DNA from 4 places in the Paenibacillus sp. PSB04 genome. Region 2 is predicted to be linked to each of the others. Evidence: predicted binding sites of a transcription regulator. Region 2 holds the regulator's gene; each other region holds the start of a gene.
What was found. The regulator Rex, encoded in region 2, represses fermentation and respiration genes when NADH is low (regulators of the CRP and FNR family bind a similar motif). The targets are predictions, from matches to a motif close to TTGTGAAATATTTCACAA.
Positions count from the first base shown of each region.

Region 1 (4,721 bases), 3.0 Mb from region 2:
ACAGCGCTGATCGGCGTGCTCATCGCGGCCGCCGTCGTTCAGGCCGTAGGCACGGTCGGTTTCGTCGGCCTGCTGGCCCCGCACGCCGTCCGCCTGCTGACCGGGCACCATACCCGGCGTGCGGTCGTCCTGTCGGCACTGCTCGGGGGCCTGCTGATGGTCATATCCGATATCGTCGGCCGGCTGCTGATCGCCCCCAAGGAAATTCCGGTCGGTCTTGTCGCAGCGGTCATCGGAACGCCTTACCTGCTCTTTTTGATGTTCCGCTCCAACCGGCTCAGGAAATAGCCTTCCGCCCCGGCCCCCTTCGCCTCAGCTGGAATAAGCTGGGGTGAAGGGGGTGAGACGCATGACGACATCCAAGCATTATTCGGCAGCCAAGAAGTATATGAACCGCCGGGTAAAGATCAAGACGAAGTACGGAAGCACGTTCTACGGTAAGATCGTCAAGGTCAGCAGTTCCAAGGTATACCTGAAGGTTTCCTCGGTCTCGAGCAGTCCCGGAAAGGCGCATATCTCGTTTTTTCCTTTCATTCTGCCGCTCGTACTGTTTGATCTGCTGGTGATTGTGCTGGCGGACGGCCGTCACCATCATGTTCCGCATCCACACTATCCACACGGTCCGTATCCCGGCCCATACCGTCGTCTATAATCGGACTTGTTTCTGCGGCTAACAACCGTTTACACCAGGCGGATTTCGACAAAATGGCTGGTAAAAGTTATCCTTTTGTCGTAATTTCATACAAAAAATGAAGCTGCACGCATGCCGCATTAAAGCGCTCTACATCCGGCAGCTGCGGGTTTCCCGCTTTGGAAGGCCCCCGAAAGGGGGCTTTTTTATATTTCCGGCACTTGGCACTATTTCTCACTTTGATTCTGTCCCTCAGAAGTAGTACATTATTAATTGAAATCATAAGGAGGTTTCCGAATTAATGTTCTATGAAGACAATGAGAATTTGAGCATCATGACCTACACCTTGAATAGCGGCATTAAAGGAACTGTACCTTTATCCAATAAGCAGATTCAGGAATGGATCGAGTGCTATCGCACGGATGCGAAATTCATCACAGCGATCGGTAAGGAGTTTTTTGGCCTGAATCCGGAGCTGGTCGCCGATTTTAAAGTGCATAATCGGTTCTCCAATTACGCTGAACTGATCAAGCCCGTGGTTCCTTCTTCGGAGTCCGACAACACGGATCAGCTGTCGAAGGCGTACGAAGAAAACCGGGTGTACTTCAAGGTCGATTGCAAATGCGGTACGACTTACACGACCTTTTCCCAATACTACACGACCAAATGGTATTGTTCCAAGTGCAAGGAAATCGTATTTTTGGACAAGAAGAAGGGCAGAGTGCCGACCGATAAGGGCGATGCCTGGTACATGACCAATAAATACTATGTGGCACGGGACTAGCATGATTTCACGAACGAGCCTGAAGCAGGCAACATATATAGAGGAACTGAAGAATTGGACGGCTGCGCCGAAAGGTGCGGGCGTCTTTTTTGTGCTTGAAGGGCCACATTTTTTAATATTTTGTGACTAATTTCACAAAATCAACGATTTGGGCTTTGTATTGTGACATTTATCACAATATTCGGATTCAAAGTCTGCCATGATACAGGAAGAAACGATGAAGCCAAGTTATCGGAACCTGTTAGGCGGGTTTTAAGAATAACGACAGGAAAGAGGGAAGAGACGATGGATGTAGTTATGCTGTCACGTATCCAGTTTGCCGCGACGACGATTTTTCACTTTTTTTTCGTGCCGCTGTCCATTGGGCTGGTGTTCACGATCGCGATCATGGAAACGATGTATGTCGTCAAAGGCAAAGAAGAGTACAAACGAATGGCTAAATTTTGGGGGAAGCTGTTCCTGATCAACTTCGCCGTCGGCGTGGTAACAGGGATTTTGCAGGAGTTCCAGTTCGGCATGAACTGGTCGGCTTACTCCCGCTTTGTGGGTGACGTCTTCGGGGCGCCGCTGGCGATCGAAGCGCTGCTTGCGTTTTTCCTCGAATCGACGTTTATCGGGCTGTGGATTTTCGGGTGGGAGCGCTTGTCCAAAAAGGTCCACATGATCTGCATCTGGCTGGTCGCGTTCGGCACGGTGATGTCGGCGTTCTGGATTTTGGCAGCCAACTCCTTTATGCAGCGTCCGGTCGGTTATACGATCCATAACGGCCGCGCGGAGATGAACGACTTTCTAGCTTTGATTACGAACGGCCAACTGCTGCTGGAGTTCCCGCATACGATTCTGGCGGCTTTTATGACCGGGGCCTTTCTGGTCACCGGGGTCAGCGCCTACAAGCTGCTGAAGAAGCAGGATACCGCCTTTTTCAAAAAATCTTTTGCCATTGCGGTGATCATCGGGCTTGTGTCCTCGATCGGCGTGGCACTGGTGGGCCACCAGCAGGCGCAATATTTGGTGAAAACCCAGCCGATGAAAATGGCTGCGACCGAAGCGCTCTGGGAAACGAGCAGCGATCCCGCGCCGTGGACGGTCACCGCATTTATCGATACGAAAAATCAGACCAATACCGGGGAATTTCAAATTCCCTATCTGCTCAGCTTTTTGTCTTACAGCAAGTTTTCCGGCGAAGTAACGGGGATGAAGGAGCTGCAGTCCCAATATGAACAGCAGTACGGTCCCGGGGATTACATTCCTCCGGTGCGCACGACCTTCTGGAGCTTCCGCATCATGGTGGCCAGCGGCTCGCTGCTGATTGTGCTCAGCTTGTACGGTGCCTATCTTGCGGCACGCAAAAAGCTCGACAACCGCAACACCTGGTTTATGCGCCTGATGCTGTTTGCCATTTCGCTGCCGTTTATCGCCAATACGTCGGGCTGGATCATGACGGAGATTGGACGCCAGCCTTGGACCGTATTCGGGCTGATGACGACCGCCGACGGGGTGTCGCCGAGCGTCACGGCCGGCCAGGTATTGTTCTCCATCATTGCTTTTACGGCCATTTACGCCATTCTGGCGGTGGTCATGGTGTATCTGTTCGTCCGCGTCATCAAAAAAGGACCGTACGCCGACAACGCTGCTCATTCGAATGAGTCGGCCGATCCATTTGATAAGGAGGGAGTTCCGCATGCTGTCTCTCAATGAGCTGTGGTTTGTCCTTGTAGCTGTCCTGTTTATCGGATTTTTCTTTCTGGAGGGTTTTGATTTCGGTGTCGGGATGTCCACGGGCATTCTGGCCAAAAACGATACGGAGCGCCGGGTGCTGATCAATTCGATCGGCCCCTTCTGGGATGCAAATGAAGTGTGGCTGCTGACGGCCGGCGGCGCGATGTTCGCCGCATTCCCGAACTGGTACGCGACGCTGTTCAGCGGATTTTATACGCCGCTGGTGCTCCTGCTGCTCGCCCTGATCGGGCGCGGGGTGGCTTTTGAATTCCGCGGCAAGGTGCAGACCGCAGCTTGGAAAAAAACGTGGGATGTCGTCATCTTCATCGGCAGTCTGCTGCCGCCGCTGCTGCTCGGCGTCGTCTTCGCCGACCTGATCCGGGGGCTGCCGATCGACCAGGCGATGGAGATGAAAGCCGGATTCTTCGGCGACATCGTCAACCTGTATTCCGTGGTCGGCGGGCTCACCATGGTAGTGCTCTGCCTCGTGCACGGACTGATGTTTACGACGCTTCGGGTCACCGGCGACCTGCAGGTGCGGGCCCGCCGCTTGGCGGAGGTGCTGCTTGCCCCGCTGGCGGTACTGATTGCGGCGTTCGGGGCGATGACCTATTTCGAAACGGACATTTTTGAGGGCCGTGCCTTCCTGCTGACCGTCATGGGCGTGGTGATCGTCGCCGCTTACGTGCTGGCCGCCGTTTTCATCGCCAAGCGCCGTGACGGCTGGGCATTCGGCATGACGGGCGCCGTCATTGCGCTGACGATTGCTTTCTTCTTTGCCGGACTGTTCCCGAACGTCATGATCAGCTCGATCGATCAGGCGTTCAACCTGACGCTGACCAACGCCGCATCGGGTCCGTATTCCCTGAAAGTCATGACGATCGTGGCTTTATCCCTGCTGCCGTTCGTGCTTGGCTATCAGATTTGGAGCTATTTCGTCTTTCATAAACGGGTTCACGAGCAGAGCCATCTGGAGTACTGAGCACGATGGATAAGCAGCTGCTGGGTTACAAAGGGATAAAGCCCGTTTTCGCCGTCATGCTGCTCCTGACGGTTTTGCAAGGCGTCTCCATCCTGATGATGGCCAAGGGGCTGGCAGAGGCCGTGTCGGCTCTGTTCGCCGGGGCGCCGCTATCCGGTCAGACCGGCAGGATCGCGATGTTCCTGGGTGCTTTCCTGCTCCGGCACGGGCTCGGACTGCTGCAGCAGAAAATCGGCAGCGCATTTGCGGACCGCACCGCGGCCGATGTCCGGGGGCGGGTGCTGCGCAAGCTGTTCCGGCTCGGCCCGCGGTTTGCGCGAACCGAAGGCACGGGCCATCTGGTCACGCTGGCGCTCGAAGGGACGGAGAAGTTCCGCAAATACCTGGAGCTGATCCTGCCCCGGATGGCAGGCATGTCCATCATTCCTTGGCTGATTCTGGCCTACGTCTTTTTCCGTGACATCACGTCCGGCGTCATTCTGCTGGTCTCCATGCCGATCCTGATCGCCTTCATGATCCTCATCGGGCTGGCGGCCCGCAAGCAGGCCGAGAAGCAGATGGACACCTTCCGGGTGCTGTCCAACCACTTCGTCGATTCGCTGCGC
Region 1 covers NZ_CP081301.1:1,029,643-1,034,363, reverse strand. Annotated here, with positions in the region: gene K2F33_RS05155 (iron ABC transporter permease) at 1-288, shown strand, start outside; gene K2F33_RS05150 (hypothetical protein) at 350-652, shown strand; gene K2F33_RS05145 (hypothetical protein) at 933-1,415, shown strand; gene K2F33_RS05140 (cytochrome ubiquinol oxidase subunit I) at 1,701-3,113, shown strand; gene cydB (cytochrome d ubiquinol oxidase subunit II) at 3,097-4,116, shown strand; gene K2F33_RS05130 (ABC transporter ATP-binding protein/permease) at 4,122-4,721, shown strand, end outside.
Region 1: K2F33_RS05140 (cytochrome ubiquinol oxidase subunit I) is a predicted target of Rex. The motif match lies at 1,536-1,553, and genes of this name have one in related genera.

Region 2 (4,721 bases):
GGAGCTGAGCCTCGGCGGCCGTGCGGGAGACTTCTGGGAGACCGTAAGCAGCGACTCGGACTCCTGTCAGGGCCGTGCCTGCCCTTGGTTCCGCAAGTGTTATTACCATCGGGCCAAGCATGAAGCCGGAATCGCGGATGTCGTCATAACGAACCATTCCAAGCTGTTTACGGATGTCAAGGCAGGCCATCAGCTGCTGCCTTCCTACGAGCGGCTCGTGATCGACGAAGCCCATCACCTGGAAGACGTTGCCGGCAAGCATCTCGGTCTTCATTTGAAGTACTTTACGGTCGTCCATACGCTGACACGGCTCTATAAGGACGCCCGGAGCGGGCAGCTGCCGGCTCTTCGCCAGCTGCTTCAATCGTCGGCCTATGAGCAGGCCGGTGAATGGACCGCCGTTATCGACCGGATGAGCGAGGATTTGGTCGATGTCAAAGAGCACTGGGACAAGCTGAGCGAATTGCTCTTCAGCCTGCTTCCGGAACGGAGCGACGCTGCTCCCGGCGACGGCGGCCAGTATACGCTGCGCCTTCAGCCGGGGAAAAAGCCGAAAGAGTGGGAGACGCTGGCGGCGCTCGAAAACCAGATCTTTGTCACGGTAGGGGAAATCGTCCGCAAAGGTGAAAAGATGCTGGCCGAATACAAGGAGGAGCAGGATGATTACGGTTCCGACAGCCTGATCACCGATATCGGCGGGCTGCTCAAGGACCTCAGCTCCGAGCGGGAGAATCTCCGCTTCTTTATGACGCTGAACGACGAAACCGTCGTGTACTGGATGGAAGCGAGCGGCCATTTCCGCAGCAAATCGCTCCAGCTGTACGCTGTTCCGGTTGACGTCAGCAAGCAGCTCAAGGAACTGTTTTTTGATAAGAAAAAGAGCGTCATCCTGACGTCCGCCACCTTATCCGTAGATAAATCGTTCCAGTATATGATCGATAACCTCGGACTGCAGGAGGACCAGGACAGCGGACGCCTTGTGACGGTCCAGCTTCCGTCCCCGTTCCGGTACAGGGACCAGGCGCTGCTCGTCATTCCGCGGGATTTTCCAAGCGTGAAGGGAAGCGTCGGGGACGCCCTGTTTGTCGAAACGCTGGCCCGCTCACTAGCGGACGCCGCGATCGCGACCCACGGCCGGATGCTGGTGCTGTTCACCTCATACCGCATGCTGCGCCAGGTATACGAGCCGCTGAAAGAAGCCCTTGCACAAAGCGACATCGCCGTGCTTGGACAGGGCGTAGACAGCGGCAGCCGCACGAAGCTGATCCGGCGGTTTACGGACAGCAGCGCTTCGGTGCTGCTTGGAACGAGCAGCTTCTGGGAAGGCGTGGACATCCCGGGTGAAGCGCTGACGTGCCTGGCCATCGTCCGGCTCCCGTTCCAGCCGCCGAACCATCCGCTGGTGGAAGCGAAGAGCGAGCTGCTGCAGCGCCAGAAGAAGAACCCGTTCATGAAGCTGTCGGTCCCGCAGGCCGTCATCCGCTTCAAGCAGGGCTTCGGGCGGCTGGTCCGCACCGCCCACGACCGGGGCATCGTCATCGTATACGATACGCGTGTCATCGAATCGTATTACGGGAAGTACTTCCTGTACTCGCTGCCTGGACCGAAAATGGAGCATATGCAGACAGACCAGATGGTTCCGCGCATCTCTGAATGGCTTCATCAGGACGGTGTGTCTTAAATGAGTCCATTAGATAGAATGAACTAAAGCGGTTAGAACAGGAAGTTCAATGCACAACTTTAGTTCAATCTATATAACCAAATAAATATTCAAGCCGTTCAATAGGGGGAACATGCATGAAATCGGAGAAAATATCCGAGGCGGTTGTCCGCAGATTGCCTATATATCTTAGATATCTAAATGAGCTGAACAAGCGGGAGGTGGCCACGGTCTCCTCCCAGGAGCTCGGGCAGAAGCTGGATCTCAACCCGGCGCAGATCCGCAAGGATTTGGCGTATTTCGGGGATTTTGGCCGTAAGGGGATAGGGTATGACGTGTCCTATCTCATCGAGAAGATCCGTCAAATTCTGAATTTGGACCAGCAGATCAACGCGGTGCTGGTCGGAGCGGGGAATCTTGGTCAAGCTTTGTCCAACTATAACTTTTACCTGAAGGAGAATATGAAGATCGTGGCCGTGTTTGACGCCAATCCGTCCAAAATCGGCACGCGGATCAACACCTTGACGGTACAGGCCATGGATGAGCTGAAAGAAACGATACAAAGCAAAAATATCCGGATCGGGATCATTACCGTCCCGGATTTCGAAGCGCAAAACGTCGCCGATCAGCTGATTGCGGCCGGGATCGAAGCGATTCTGAATTTTGCGCCGACGATTCTGAAGGCGCCGGCTAGCATCCGGATCCATGCCGCCGATTTTACGACGGATTTGCTCAGCCTGGCTTATTATTTGAACAACGGAAAGGACGACACGGAAGATGACGGACAATTTGAAGAGCTCCAGCAGCCGGAGCGCCAATCCTAAATGGGCCATCAAGAACGGCAGCTTTGCCGTTTTGCGGCCGGAGCAGCCGGTATTGCACGGCTGGATGGTCATTGAGGGCGACCGCATCACCTATATCGGTGAAGATGAGCCGCAGCTGGAGGAAGGCGTACAGGTCGTCGACGGCACGCATTTATTTTTTATGCCGGGCCTGATCAACACCCATGGACATACCGCCATGTCGCTGCTGCGAGGTTACGGAGATGACATGGTGCTCCAGGAATGGCTGCAGGAAAAAATGTGGCCGATGGAAGCGAAATTCACGTCCAGTGACGTCTGCTGGGGGACTTCGCTGTCCGTGCTTGAAATGCTGAAGGGCGGCACGACGACGTTCCTCGATATGTACGATCATATGGATCAGGTGGGCAAAGTGGTGACTGAATCCGGCATGCGCGCTGCCCTGACCCGGGGTGTCATCGGTCTGTGCCCGGAGGATGTGCAGCGGCACAAGCTGAACGAAGCCATTCAGTTCGCCAAGGACTGGCACGGGCAGGCAGACGGCCGGATCACGGCAATGATTTCTCCGCATGCCCCGTACACATGCCCTCCTGATTTTATCGAGAAGTTCGTTCAGGCGGCGCATGACCTGGATCTGCCGATGCATACGCATATGTCGGAGACCAAGGCGGAAGTGGAGCAGAACGTACGCGATTATGGAACGCGTCCGGCGATTCATTTGGAGAAGCTCGGCATGTTCTCACGGCCGACGATTCTGGCACACGCGGTCCATTTAACAGACGAGGAAATCGACATTTTGGCGAAGCATCACGTGACGGTATCACACAACCCTGGCAGCAACCTGAAGCTGGCGAGCGGTGTGGCCCGCGTTACCGACATGATGCAGGCAGGCATTACGGTTTCCCTGGGAACCGACAGTGCGGCGAGCAACAACAATTTGGACATGTTTGAAGAAATGCGCCTTGCCGCTTTGATACATAAGGGCGTCTCGGGAGATCCGACGGCGGTTCCCGCGGCGGAAGCACTGCGTATGGGCACGATCTACGGAGCCCAATCCTTGTTCCTGGAGGGAGTCGGTGCACTTGAGGCCGGGATGAAGGCGGATTTTATCGCGGTGAATACGGATCAGGCTCATTTTCTGCCGCGTACGGACTTCATTTCACACGTCATTTATTCGGCCAGCGCGAAGGACGTTGAGCATGTCTGGGTGGACGGGAAGCAGGTCGTGAAGCACGGCAGCTGTCTCACCCTGGACGAGGAACGCATCCGCAGGGAAGCCCAAGCGGCTTTTGAAGGTCTTCTCTCCCGATAAGACCGGGATGATTAGCTCACCTTTCAGAAAGGAAGTTCAGGTTGAAGAACAAGAAAAAATGGATCTTTCTCGGCATTGTCGCCCTGCTGCTGATCATTTTCGGCGCTTACCGTTATTTTATTTACGTGCTGCAGGATCAATGGAGCGAAAAGGACACCGCTATTGCCAAAGCGAAGCAGGAAGCCGGAATCGTGTCGGTCGCCGATGCCCAAAAGTCGGTGTGGGACCAGAACAGCATCTACTGGGTCGTGGAAGGGACGAACAAGACAGGCCAGGAGGTCATGGTCTGGGTGCAGTTCACCGATCAGGGAAAACCCAAGGAAGGCCAGAATACCGTACATCAAGAGCTTTTGAGCAGCGGTATGTCCAAAGAGAAGATGAAGGCCAAAATCAAAAGCACCATTCCCGGCATCAAAGACATGCGCCTCGTACCGGGTGTTTATAACGGAGAATACGTATGGCAGCTGTTCTACAAGGTGAAAGATCACTATTACTATCAATTTTACCGGTTCAGCGACGGAGCGGAAATCGGCAGCCCGTTCACGCTGCCCAATCGATGATTATGTTTAAACGGCCATATCATGCAGAAAGAACCTCATCCTCAAATGGGGTTCTTTGGCTTACAAAGGATAATATTTAAAATATATTCACACTTTACCTTCGATTTAGTATATACAATGTGATATACTCTTATTTGTATTGAAGAGATATATATGACGAACAGCCCGGATTGTACTATAATTAGAGGATAGCGTTTTTCAGTAAAATTCAGCAGCCCGCTTCAGCTTGGAACAAGATTTTTCTGCTCTTTATTGAAAAACATGGTATATAGAAGTGCGGTCAGATGCGTGTATCTAACGAAGAGATGCTTGTGTTTCGCGACAAGCGCAAAACCATCCATCGAATCGGACTGGAACAGAAGCATGATGGCCTACCAATGGACTTGAAC
Region 2 covers NZ_CP081301.1:4,023,134-4,027,854, forward strand. Annotated here, with positions in the region: gene dinG (ATP-dependent DNA helicase DinG) at 1-1,681, shown strand, start outside; gene K2F33_RS18710 (redox-sensing transcriptional repressor Rex) at 1,798-2,484, shown strand; gene K2F33_RS18715 (amidohydrolase) at 2,438-3,772, shown strand; gene K2F33_RS18720 (cell wall elongation regulator TseB-like domain-containing protein) at 3,814-4,332, shown strand.

Region 3 (4,721 bases), 860 kb from region 2:
AAGCCGGGTTTGTTGGCAGCCAGAACCAATGAATCGGCCCGTGCCTTGCTCGCCAGGTAGGCCGAGAAGTGGTTCGGGAAAGTCGGCGCGCTTTCATCGGTGTCACGGATGAGCATACCGCCGTTATCCATGTGGATCCCCGCCGCGCTGATGTAGACGAATGTCTTCGCACAGGCTGACTCGGCTGCCTTCAGCAAGGCTGCGGTGCCATCGATGTTGGTACGGAAGAAGGGTTCGCGAGGCCCTGAAAAGCGGAAAAGGGCGGCCGCATGCACTACCGCATCGATCATCGGTAACACGATTGGCGTGCTGCTTTCGAGATCGGCATCGACCGGCGTCGCACCCATGGCCTTGAGTTTGGCGTGAGATGATACAGAGCGTGTGAGGGCGAATATCTGGTGACCATCCTCCACGAGCTTTGGGATCAGGCGGCCGCCGAGCAAGCCGGTGCCTCCCGTGACGAGAATTTTCATTGTGATCATCCTTTCGGTTCGGAATTCAGGATAATCCGCATGGCGCCGCCGCGGATTTGCTCAAGAACCGCAGAAGTGGGAGTTCCACCTTGCGCAGCGATCTGTAACATGAAGCAGGGATGCAGCGTCCCAGCCTTCGCACAGCGCCATCACCGAATCGGCATTATCGTATTGTGGCGTGCATCCTTCATAGAATTTTCCTTCTCTCCATCTTTTGATTGTTTATCTAGCGATCTTAGCGAAGTGCTCCAGCGTACGAACCAATTGGGCTGTATAAGACATTTCGTTATCGTACCAAGCTACGGTTTTCACCAATTGCTGGTCACCGACTGTCAGAACTTTCGTCTGCGTGGCGTCAAAGAGCGAACCGAATGTGATGCCTTTGATATCGGAAGATACAATTTCGTCTTCCGTGTAGCCGAAAGTTTCTGGATCGGAAGCTTCTTTCATAGCAGCGTTAACTTGCTCAACCGTTACCTTGGTATTCAAAACGGCAACGAGTTCAGTCACGGAACCTGTTGGTACAGGTACACGTTGAGATGCCCCATCCAGTTTGCCCTTCAGTTCCGGAAGAACCAGGCCAATGGCTTTTGCGGCACCGGTGGAGTAGGGAACGATGTTCTCGGCTGAGGCGCGCGCAGCTCGGAAATTGCCTTTTGGATCCGGAGCGTCAAGCGTGTTCTGGTTTCCCGTGTATGCGTGAACGGTCGTCATCAGCCCGGATTGGATACCAAACTTGTCGTGCAGAGCTTTAGCCATAGGGGCCAGGCAGTTGGTTGTGCAGGAAGCGCCAGAAATGACGGTTTCCGTTCCGTCCAGTGTGTCATGGTTCACGTTGTATACGATCGTTTTCATGTCGCCTGTAGCAGGGGCGGAAATGACGACTTTCTTCGCTCCGCCTTTCAGGTGAAGCTCGGCTTTTTCTTTTGTGGTGAAGAAGCCCTTACATTCGAGAACAATATCAACGCCAAGCTCACCCCAAGGAAGATCTTCAGGATTCCGCTTAGCCAAAACCTTAACCTCTTTGCCGTTTACTTTGAAGGTTCCGTCATGGACTTCAATGTCACCGTGAAAAGTGCCTTGCGTCGTATCATATTTGAGCAGATGAGCTAACATTTTAGCGTTCGTAAGGTCGTTAATCGCTACAACCTCGACGCCTTCCACATCTTGAATTCGGCGAAAAGCGAGTCGTCCGATTCGTCCAAAACCGTTTATACCTACTTTTACAGTCACTGAAAATCCCCCTATAAGTTTTATTTATTCCAACAAGCCAATGCCAGCAATGAAATAATAATGACCCAGCGCTATTTCATTCTAGAATGGCTTGCTGTATAATGCGAAAAGAGACCGATTGGTATTTTTTTATATTAGCATGATATGAGTGAATTGCAAGGACGAATTGGGTAATTCGTTTAAAACAAATGAAATAAAATACGGTTCATACGGAGGAGCTCATGAAAAAAGGGGACAGAACAAGGGAACACATCATTATGAAATCGGCTGAAATTTTTAACCAGAGAGGATATGCCGGTACATCGCTAAACGATATTATTGCCGACACAGGAATTAAGAAGGGGGGCATCTATCGACATTTTGCCAGTAAAGACGAGATCGCGCTTGAAGCCTACAATTATGCTGCCAGTATGGTCACCAGTAAATTTTCTGAAGCGGTCGATCAAGAGCAGTCTGCGTCAGGAAAGTTGGTTGCTTTTTTTCGTGTCTATGAGAACGTCGTCAGCGATCCCCCATTTATTGGCGGATGTCCCATGCAGAATACAGCTGTAGAAAGTGACGATACTCATTCGGAGCTTTGTGGTCAGGCAAGGCAAGGGATGCATACCTTCTTGGATATGATGAAAAGTATTATTCGTGACGGCATTCAAGCTGGGGAGTTTAGGGAGGATCTGGATGTGGATGCGCTAGCATCATTTACATTTTCCTTGTTGGAAGGAGGGATTTTACTCAGCAAGTTGGATGGGGATAACAAGCACATGCTAATGAATACACAAATCTTCTCATCCTATTTGCAGCAATGCTGCCTAAAGACCAGTTAATCTGGTGTACTGGCACATCGGAACGGAACTGGGCAGCTGTCTTATGCAATAGCCCAAACGGGTGGTTTTTGTATTTTTCACGGAGTTGTAAGAAAGAATTGATCTTTACTTGAACGTTTAGAGGAGAAGGTGTGACCATGATTGCAAGGCTAAACGTCGAATATATAATAAATTTTAAGTATCAGCTTTTGTAATATTTCAACTGCATTTCTCACACATTTGGGGAAATGCCAACTTACTATGTGAAAAAGTTCTCTTTTTATTCACGAAGGAGCAGAGCATAGGTTAGCCCCCGAAGGTCGTAGAGTTTTACGTCTAAACCTGATGTTTTTATTTTTCATTGTGTGTACAGGAACAGCGTGGAAGGGAGGAAGTTAAGATGGGAATCGATACGGTGCTATGGAGTAAACTCGTGACTGGAATGACACTAGGATTCCACGCTATTTTCGCGACACTTGGCGTGGGTATCCCATTAATGATTTCACTCGCCGAGTTTATCGGTATTCGTAAGAAAGATCTTCACTATATTCTAATGGCAAAGAGGTGGTCACGAGGGTTCGTTATCTCTGTTGCAGTAGGCGTAGTCACAGGAACAGCAATTTCGTTACAACTCTCCTTGGTATGGCCCAATTTTATGAAACTTGCGGGAAATGTTATTGCACTTCCATTGTTTATGGAAGTGTTCGCCTTCTTTTTTGAAGCCATTTTCCTAGGGATTTACCTGTACACGTGGGAACGGTTTAAAAACCCGATGATGCATTGGTTACTAACGATTCCTGTTGTCATCGGTGCAGGGATGTCAGCAGTATTTATCACGACGGTTAACGGATTTATGAATCAACCAGGGGGATTTACGTTTGAAGGAGGACAATTCACAGCCGTTGACCCCGTTCAAGCCATGCTGAGTACGGCAACATTCTCCAAGGTGTTTCATGTATTAAGTTCGGCCTATTTAACAGGAGCTGCTCTGCTTGCAGGTGTTGCAGCATTCGCAATACTTCGAAAAGGGGTTTCAGCATACCACAAAAAAGCCTTAAAGCTGATGATGGCTGTCGTTTTGTTGTTCAGTTTAGTAAACACATTAGCCGGAGACGTATCCGCTAAGTTTTTGGCCGAACATCAACCTGAAAAACTTGCGGCTGCCGAATGGCATTTTGAAACGGAAAGCGGCGCAGATTTGATATTGTTAGGGTGGCTTAATGCTGAGCATGAAATTATAGGAGCACTCCACCTTCCCAAATTTCTGAGTTTCTTGGCTTTTGGAGATTTCAATGCAGAAGTAACGGGCCTTAATGAATTTCCTATCGATGAACAACCATCACTCGTGGTTCATTATTTTTTCGATTTAATGGCAACCATTGGATTTTTATTCTTAGGCATTTCCTTTCTGTATTTCCTATTTGTATTTTGGAAAAAGCGTAACGAACTCAACAAGTGGATACTGCGAATGATTGCATTAGGAGCACCGCTTGCTTTTTTAGGAGTTGAACTGGGATGGTTTTACGCAGAACTCGGCAGACAACCTTGGATCATCCGAGGATATATGCGTGTAGAGGAAGCGGCTACGACATCCCCAAGCGTCAGGATCCTTTTTTTCTTTTTCCTTCTACTATACATCGTATTGGGAACCGTTAGTGTTCTTGTGCTTCGTCGCATGTTCTATAACAATCCGGCGGAAGTTGAGATGGAGACGTGGACGCAGCGTGCAAGCGACAAATCAACATTGAAGGGTGAGCACACATGATGAATTACGAATTGATTGGAATTTCCGTGCTATGGTTGTTTTTGTACGGATATATCATCATCGCTTCCATTGATTTTGGCGCAGGTTTCTTTGCCTTTTATGCTCGTTTAACCAAACAGGATCATGTCATCAATAAACTGATTTCTCGTTACTTATCGCCAGTTTGGGAAATCACGAATGTATTTTTCGTTTTTTTCTACATTGGCATCATTGGCTTTTTCCCGGAAACCTCCTATTATTATGGATCAGCCATGCTTGTCCCAGGAAGTCTTGCGGTCATTTTGCTCGCTATACGCGGTTCATTCTATGCATTTGAAAATTATGGCTCCAAACATAATATGGTTTATCTGTTTCTGTATGGAGCAACCGGAGTGCTTATTCCTGCTTCCTTGTCAGTGGCGCTGACATTATCCGAAGGCGGATTTATTTTGAAACAAGGAGAGACGGCCT
Region 3 covers NZ_CP081301.1:4,886,117-4,890,837, forward strand. Annotated here, with positions in the region: gene K2F33_RS22640 (NAD-dependent epimerase/dehydratase family protein) at 1-473, opposite strand, end outside; gene gap (type I glyceraldehyde-3-phosphate dehydrogenase) at 696-1,706, opposite strand; gene K2F33_RS22650 (TetR/AcrR family transcriptional regulator) at 1,928-2,527, shown strand; gene K2F33_RS22655 (cytochrome ubiquinol oxidase subunit I) at 2,907-4,271, shown strand; gene K2F33_RS22660 (cytochrome d ubiquinol oxidase subunit II) at 4,268-4,721, shown strand, end outside.
Region 3: K2F33_RS22655 (cytochrome ubiquinol oxidase subunit I) is a predicted target of Rex. The motif match lies at 2,768-2,785, and genes of this name have one in related genera.

Region 4 (4,721 bases), 2.6 Mb from region 2:
GGTTATGGCAAAATTGGCACTGCAGCGCGCAGCCCTGCATGAACAGGACGAAGCGGATGCCCGGTCCGTCCACCGTACCGAAGGTGTCCATGGAATGTATTCTGCCTTTCATGCGGGCCACGCTCCTCTCTTCATGACAACTTTTGATTTCACTGCTTTATTGCTCTGCGAATCGTAACGGCCGTTCAGATCTCTCCGTGGAACGTCCGGCTGATGACATCCAGCTGCTGCTCCCGCGTCAGCTTAATGAAGTTGACCGCATACCCGGATACCCGGATGGTCAGCTGCGGATAGTTCTCCGGATGCTCCATTGCATCCAGCAGCTGCTCACGGTTAAAGACGTTGACGTTCAGATGATGTCCGCCGCTTGCGGTATAGCCGTCCAGCAGCGCCGCCAGGTTGCTGTGTCTGGCTGCGTCCTCTTTGCCCAGCGCCTTCGGAATGATCGAGAATGTATTGGAAATGCCGTCCAGGCTGTGCTCGTAAGGGATTTTGGCGACCGAAGCCAGCGAAGCGAGCGCGCCTTTGCGGTCGCGTCCATGCATCGGGTTCGCGCCCGGTGCAAACGGCTGCCCGGCCTTGCGGCCGTCCGGCGTGCTGCCCGTCTTCTTGCCGTATACGACGTTTGACGTAATCGTCAGAACCGACATGGTCGGAATGGCGCCGCGGTACGTCTTATGCTTGCGCAGCCGGTTCATGAACCCTTCCGCCAGCTCCACGGCGAGCTGGTCGACACGGTCGTCGTTGTTGCCGTACTGCGGATACTCGCCTTCGATTTCAAAATCGACCGCGATCCCCTTTTCGTTGCGGATCGGGCGAACCTTCGCGTAACGAATGGCGCTCAAGCTGTCGGCCACGACCGACAGGCCGGCGATGCCGCAGGCCATCGTCCGGACAATATCCCGGTCATGAAGGGCCATTTCGATGCGCTCGTAGCAGTATTTGTCATGCATATAATGGATCACGTTCAGTGTGTTGATGTACAATTTCGCCAGCCAATCTTGGATGACGTCGAACTTTGCTTTCACTTCCTCATAGTCCAGCACCTCGGACGTGATCGGCGCGATGGCCGGTCCGACCTGGGCGCCGCTCTTCTCGTCGACGCCGCCGTTGACGGCGTACAAGAGCGCCTTGGCCAGATTGGCCCGGGCTCCGAAGAACTGCATCTGTTTGCCGATCCGCATCGCGGATACGCAGCAGGCGATGCCGTAATCGTCGCCGAAGTGCGGACGCATCAGGTCGTCGTTCTCGTACTGGATCGAACTGGTCTCGGCCGACACTTTGGCGCAGAACTTCTTGAAGTTCTCCGGCAGCTGCGCCGACCACAGCACCGTCAGGTTCGGCTCCGGCGCAGGTCCCAGGTTGTAGAGGGTATGCAGGAAGCGGAAGGAGTTCCGCGTCACGCGCGTTTTGCCGTCAAGCCCCATGCCGCCAACCGACTCGGTCACCCATGTCGGATCGCCGCTGAACAGCTCGTTGTAGTCCGGCGTGCGCAAAAATTTGACGATCCGCAGCTTCATGACGAAATGGTCGACGATTTCCTGCGCCAGGCTCTCCGTCAGCGTACCTTCCACGAGGTCGCGCTCGATATAAATGTCCAGGAAGCTGGATACCCGTCCAAGGCTCATCGCCGCTCCGTTCTGCTCCTTAATGGCTGCCAGATAAGCGAAGTAGAGCCACTGCACCGCCTCTTTGGCGTTCATCGCAGGTCTCGAGATATCATGTCCGTAAGATGCGGCCATCGCCTTCAGCTCGCCGAGGCTTCGGATCTGTTCGGACAGCTCTTCGCGCAGCCGGATCACGTCTTCGCTCATCGCATCGACTTCGAGCTGGAGCAGCTCCTCCTTCTTGCCTTGGATGAGGCGGTCGACACCGTACAGCGCCACGCGGCGGTAGTCGCCGATAATCCGGCCCCGTCCGTAGGCATCCGGAAGGCCCGTGATGATGCCGGCCTTGCGGGCTGCGCGCATCTCGGACGTATAGGCATCGAACACGCCTTGGTTATGCGTCTTGCGCAGATCGGTAAAAATACGCTCCAGTTCCGGGTTCAATTGATACCCGTACGCATTGCAGGCATCGACGACCATCCGGATGCCGCCGAACGGCTGAACGGCACGCTTAAGCGGTGCGTCGGTCTGCAATCCGACGATGGTTTCCTTGTCCTGGTCGATGTATCCCGCTGCATGCGAGGTTATGGTGGAGACCGTGTTCACGTCCACGTCGTGAATGCCGCCCCGCTCCCGCTCTTCCTTTAACAGCTGGCTGACCTGCTTCCACAGATCCAGCGTGTTCTCCGTTGGCGGCGCAAGGAACTGCTCATCGCCCTCATACGGTGTGAGATTGCGCCCGATAAATGAATTGACGTCAATATTTTTCTGCCAGCTGCCTCCCGCAAAACCGCGCCATGCCTCCTCGAATCCAGCCCGGTTCTTTACTTCGCTTTCTTTCATCGCCATGATCAAGCACCTCCGTTTTCTATGCTTTCATGTTACTTTTTTCACAGGTTAAAGACAGTGATTTTTCTCACTCTTTTTACTTTTCTCACCATCTTCGCTGCCGTTATTTTTATTTGAACGATCTAGATGCTTTCCCTTCGTCAGCCAAAAATTCGGTCAGCGCATCTCCCCAAGCATCTTCGAGTGTGCGAACAAAGCCGCCGTCCATGCCTTGATACCCGAAATCCGTTTCCGCAACCGTCAGATAACGAAGCTGGCGAACCAGACCATCAGCTTCCGTATGGCCGCTCTCCAGAAACTGCCCAAAATACACGGCGCAGGAGCGATCATAAATACCGTGAAGCGGATGGAGCCTGCCGCCGATCATCGGCAGGACGGCGTCGAGCCCGTCCTCCAGCCTCAGCGCCATCAGCTCAGCGGCGTCGGCCGAGGGATACGGCATGTGGCAGCCGATAATCCACACGGCCCGGTGTTTAGACAGGGAGAGGCCCGCGTGCATGCCGCCAAGCATTCCTTTTCCGACATAATAATCCGTAATGATCCGGATATCCCGGTCCACCTGGCGAAGCAGCGGCCGGGGATCGTCCGTCACGATCGTAATCTCGCCGCAGCACTTCCGCATTTCACGGATCTGCCGCTGCAGCAGCGTTTCTCCTTGAATCATCCGGAATAGGGTAGGTGCGCCTTTCGTAGAACCATGATTGCCGCCTGCCAAAATAACGCCGGACAGCATATGAATCACTCCTTTCCACTGCCATCAACGCACATCACGATTCTGAGACAAGAAGGCTGCCGACGCTTTCGGTCGGCAGCCGGCTGGATCATGCGGTGCAGCTCCTAGAATTTGCCGTAGAAGGCGTTCCGGTAAACGTCCGCCAGTTCACTGACCAGCGGCATCCGCGGGTTGGCCGTCGTGCACTGGTCTTCGAACGCACGGTCGGCCAAATAATCCACTTTTGCCTCGAAATCGGCCGGGTCAAAGCCGAGATCCTGGAATTTCTCCGGAATGCCCAGCGATTGGTTCAACTTGCGCACCGCCTCGATCAGGCTGTTGACGCCTTCCTCCGTATTCCGGGACGGCAGGCCAAGCATACGGGCGATTTCCGCATAGCGAAGGTCGGCCACGAAATGGTTGTATTTCGGGAAGGACGCGAACTTCGTCGGTTTCTGCGCATTGTACCGGATGACATGCGGCATCAGGATCGCATTCGTCCGCCCGTGGGCCGTATGGTACTGGCCGCCCCACTTGTGGGCCAGGCTGTGGTTGATGCCGAGGAAGGCGTTGGCAAACGCCATGCCGGCAATCGTCGACGCGTTATGCATCTTCTCCCTGGCCAGCGGATCCGCCGTGTGGAAGGACTTTTCCAGATTTTCAAACACCAGCCGGATCGCATGAAGCGCAAGCCCGTCGGTGTAATCGCTCGCCATGACGGAAACGTACGCCTCGATGGCATGCGTGAGGACATCCATACCGGTGTCGGCCACCGCCGTTTTCGGCAGGGTGTACACGAATTCCGGGTCGATGATCGCCACGTCCGGCGTCAGCTCGTAATCGGCGAGCGGATACTTCGTATTCCCTTCCTTCTTGTCCGTGATGACCGCAAAAGAAGTCACTTCCGAGCCGGTGCCCGAAGTGGTCGGGATCGCGACAAACTGTGCCTTTTCGCCAAGCCGCGGATACTTATAGACCCGCTTGCGGATATCCATGAACTTCTGCTTCAGCGAGTGGAAGCTGGTGTCCGGATATTCGTAGAAGAGCCACATCGCCTTGGCCGCATCCATCGGGGAGCCGCCGCCAAGTGCGATAATGCAGTCGGGCTTAAAGCTCTCCATCAGTCTCGTGCCGCGCTCTACCGTCTCGACGGACGGATCTGGCTCCACGTCGGAGAACACTTCGATCGCTACCGGATTGACGCGTTTGCGCAGGTAGTACTCCACCTTCTCGACGTATCCCAGCTTGACCATCATCTCGTCGGTGACGACCAGCACACGGGAAATGTTCGGCATTTTCTCAAGGTACTGCGTCGCGCCCTTCTCAAAATAGACCTTCGGCGGAACCTTGAACCACTGCATGTTGACCGTCCGGTAGGCCACGCGTTTCACGTTGATCAGGTTCACCGACGTGACGTTGGACGTCGTCGAGTTGTGTCCGTACGAACCGCAGCCGAGCGTCAGGGACGGCAGGTTCGTGTTGTAGATGTCGCCGATCGCCCCGTGCGTCGAAGGCGAGTTGACGATTACGCGCCCGGTCTGCAGGCGGTTGGC
Region 4 covers NZ_CP081301.1:6,573,338-6,578,058, forward strand. Annotated here, with positions in the region: gene pflA (pyruvate formate-lyase-activating protein) at 1-112, opposite strand, end outside; gene pflB (formate C-acetyltransferase) at 186-2,456, opposite strand; gene K2F33_RS30245 (molybdenum cofactor guanylyltransferase) at 2,566-3,189, opposite strand; gene adhE (bifunctional acetaldehyde-CoA/alcohol dehydrogenase) at 3,294-4,721, opposite strand, start outside.
Region 4: pflB (formate C-acetyltransferase) is a predicted target of Rex. The motif match lies at 2,486-2,503, and genes of this name have one in related genera.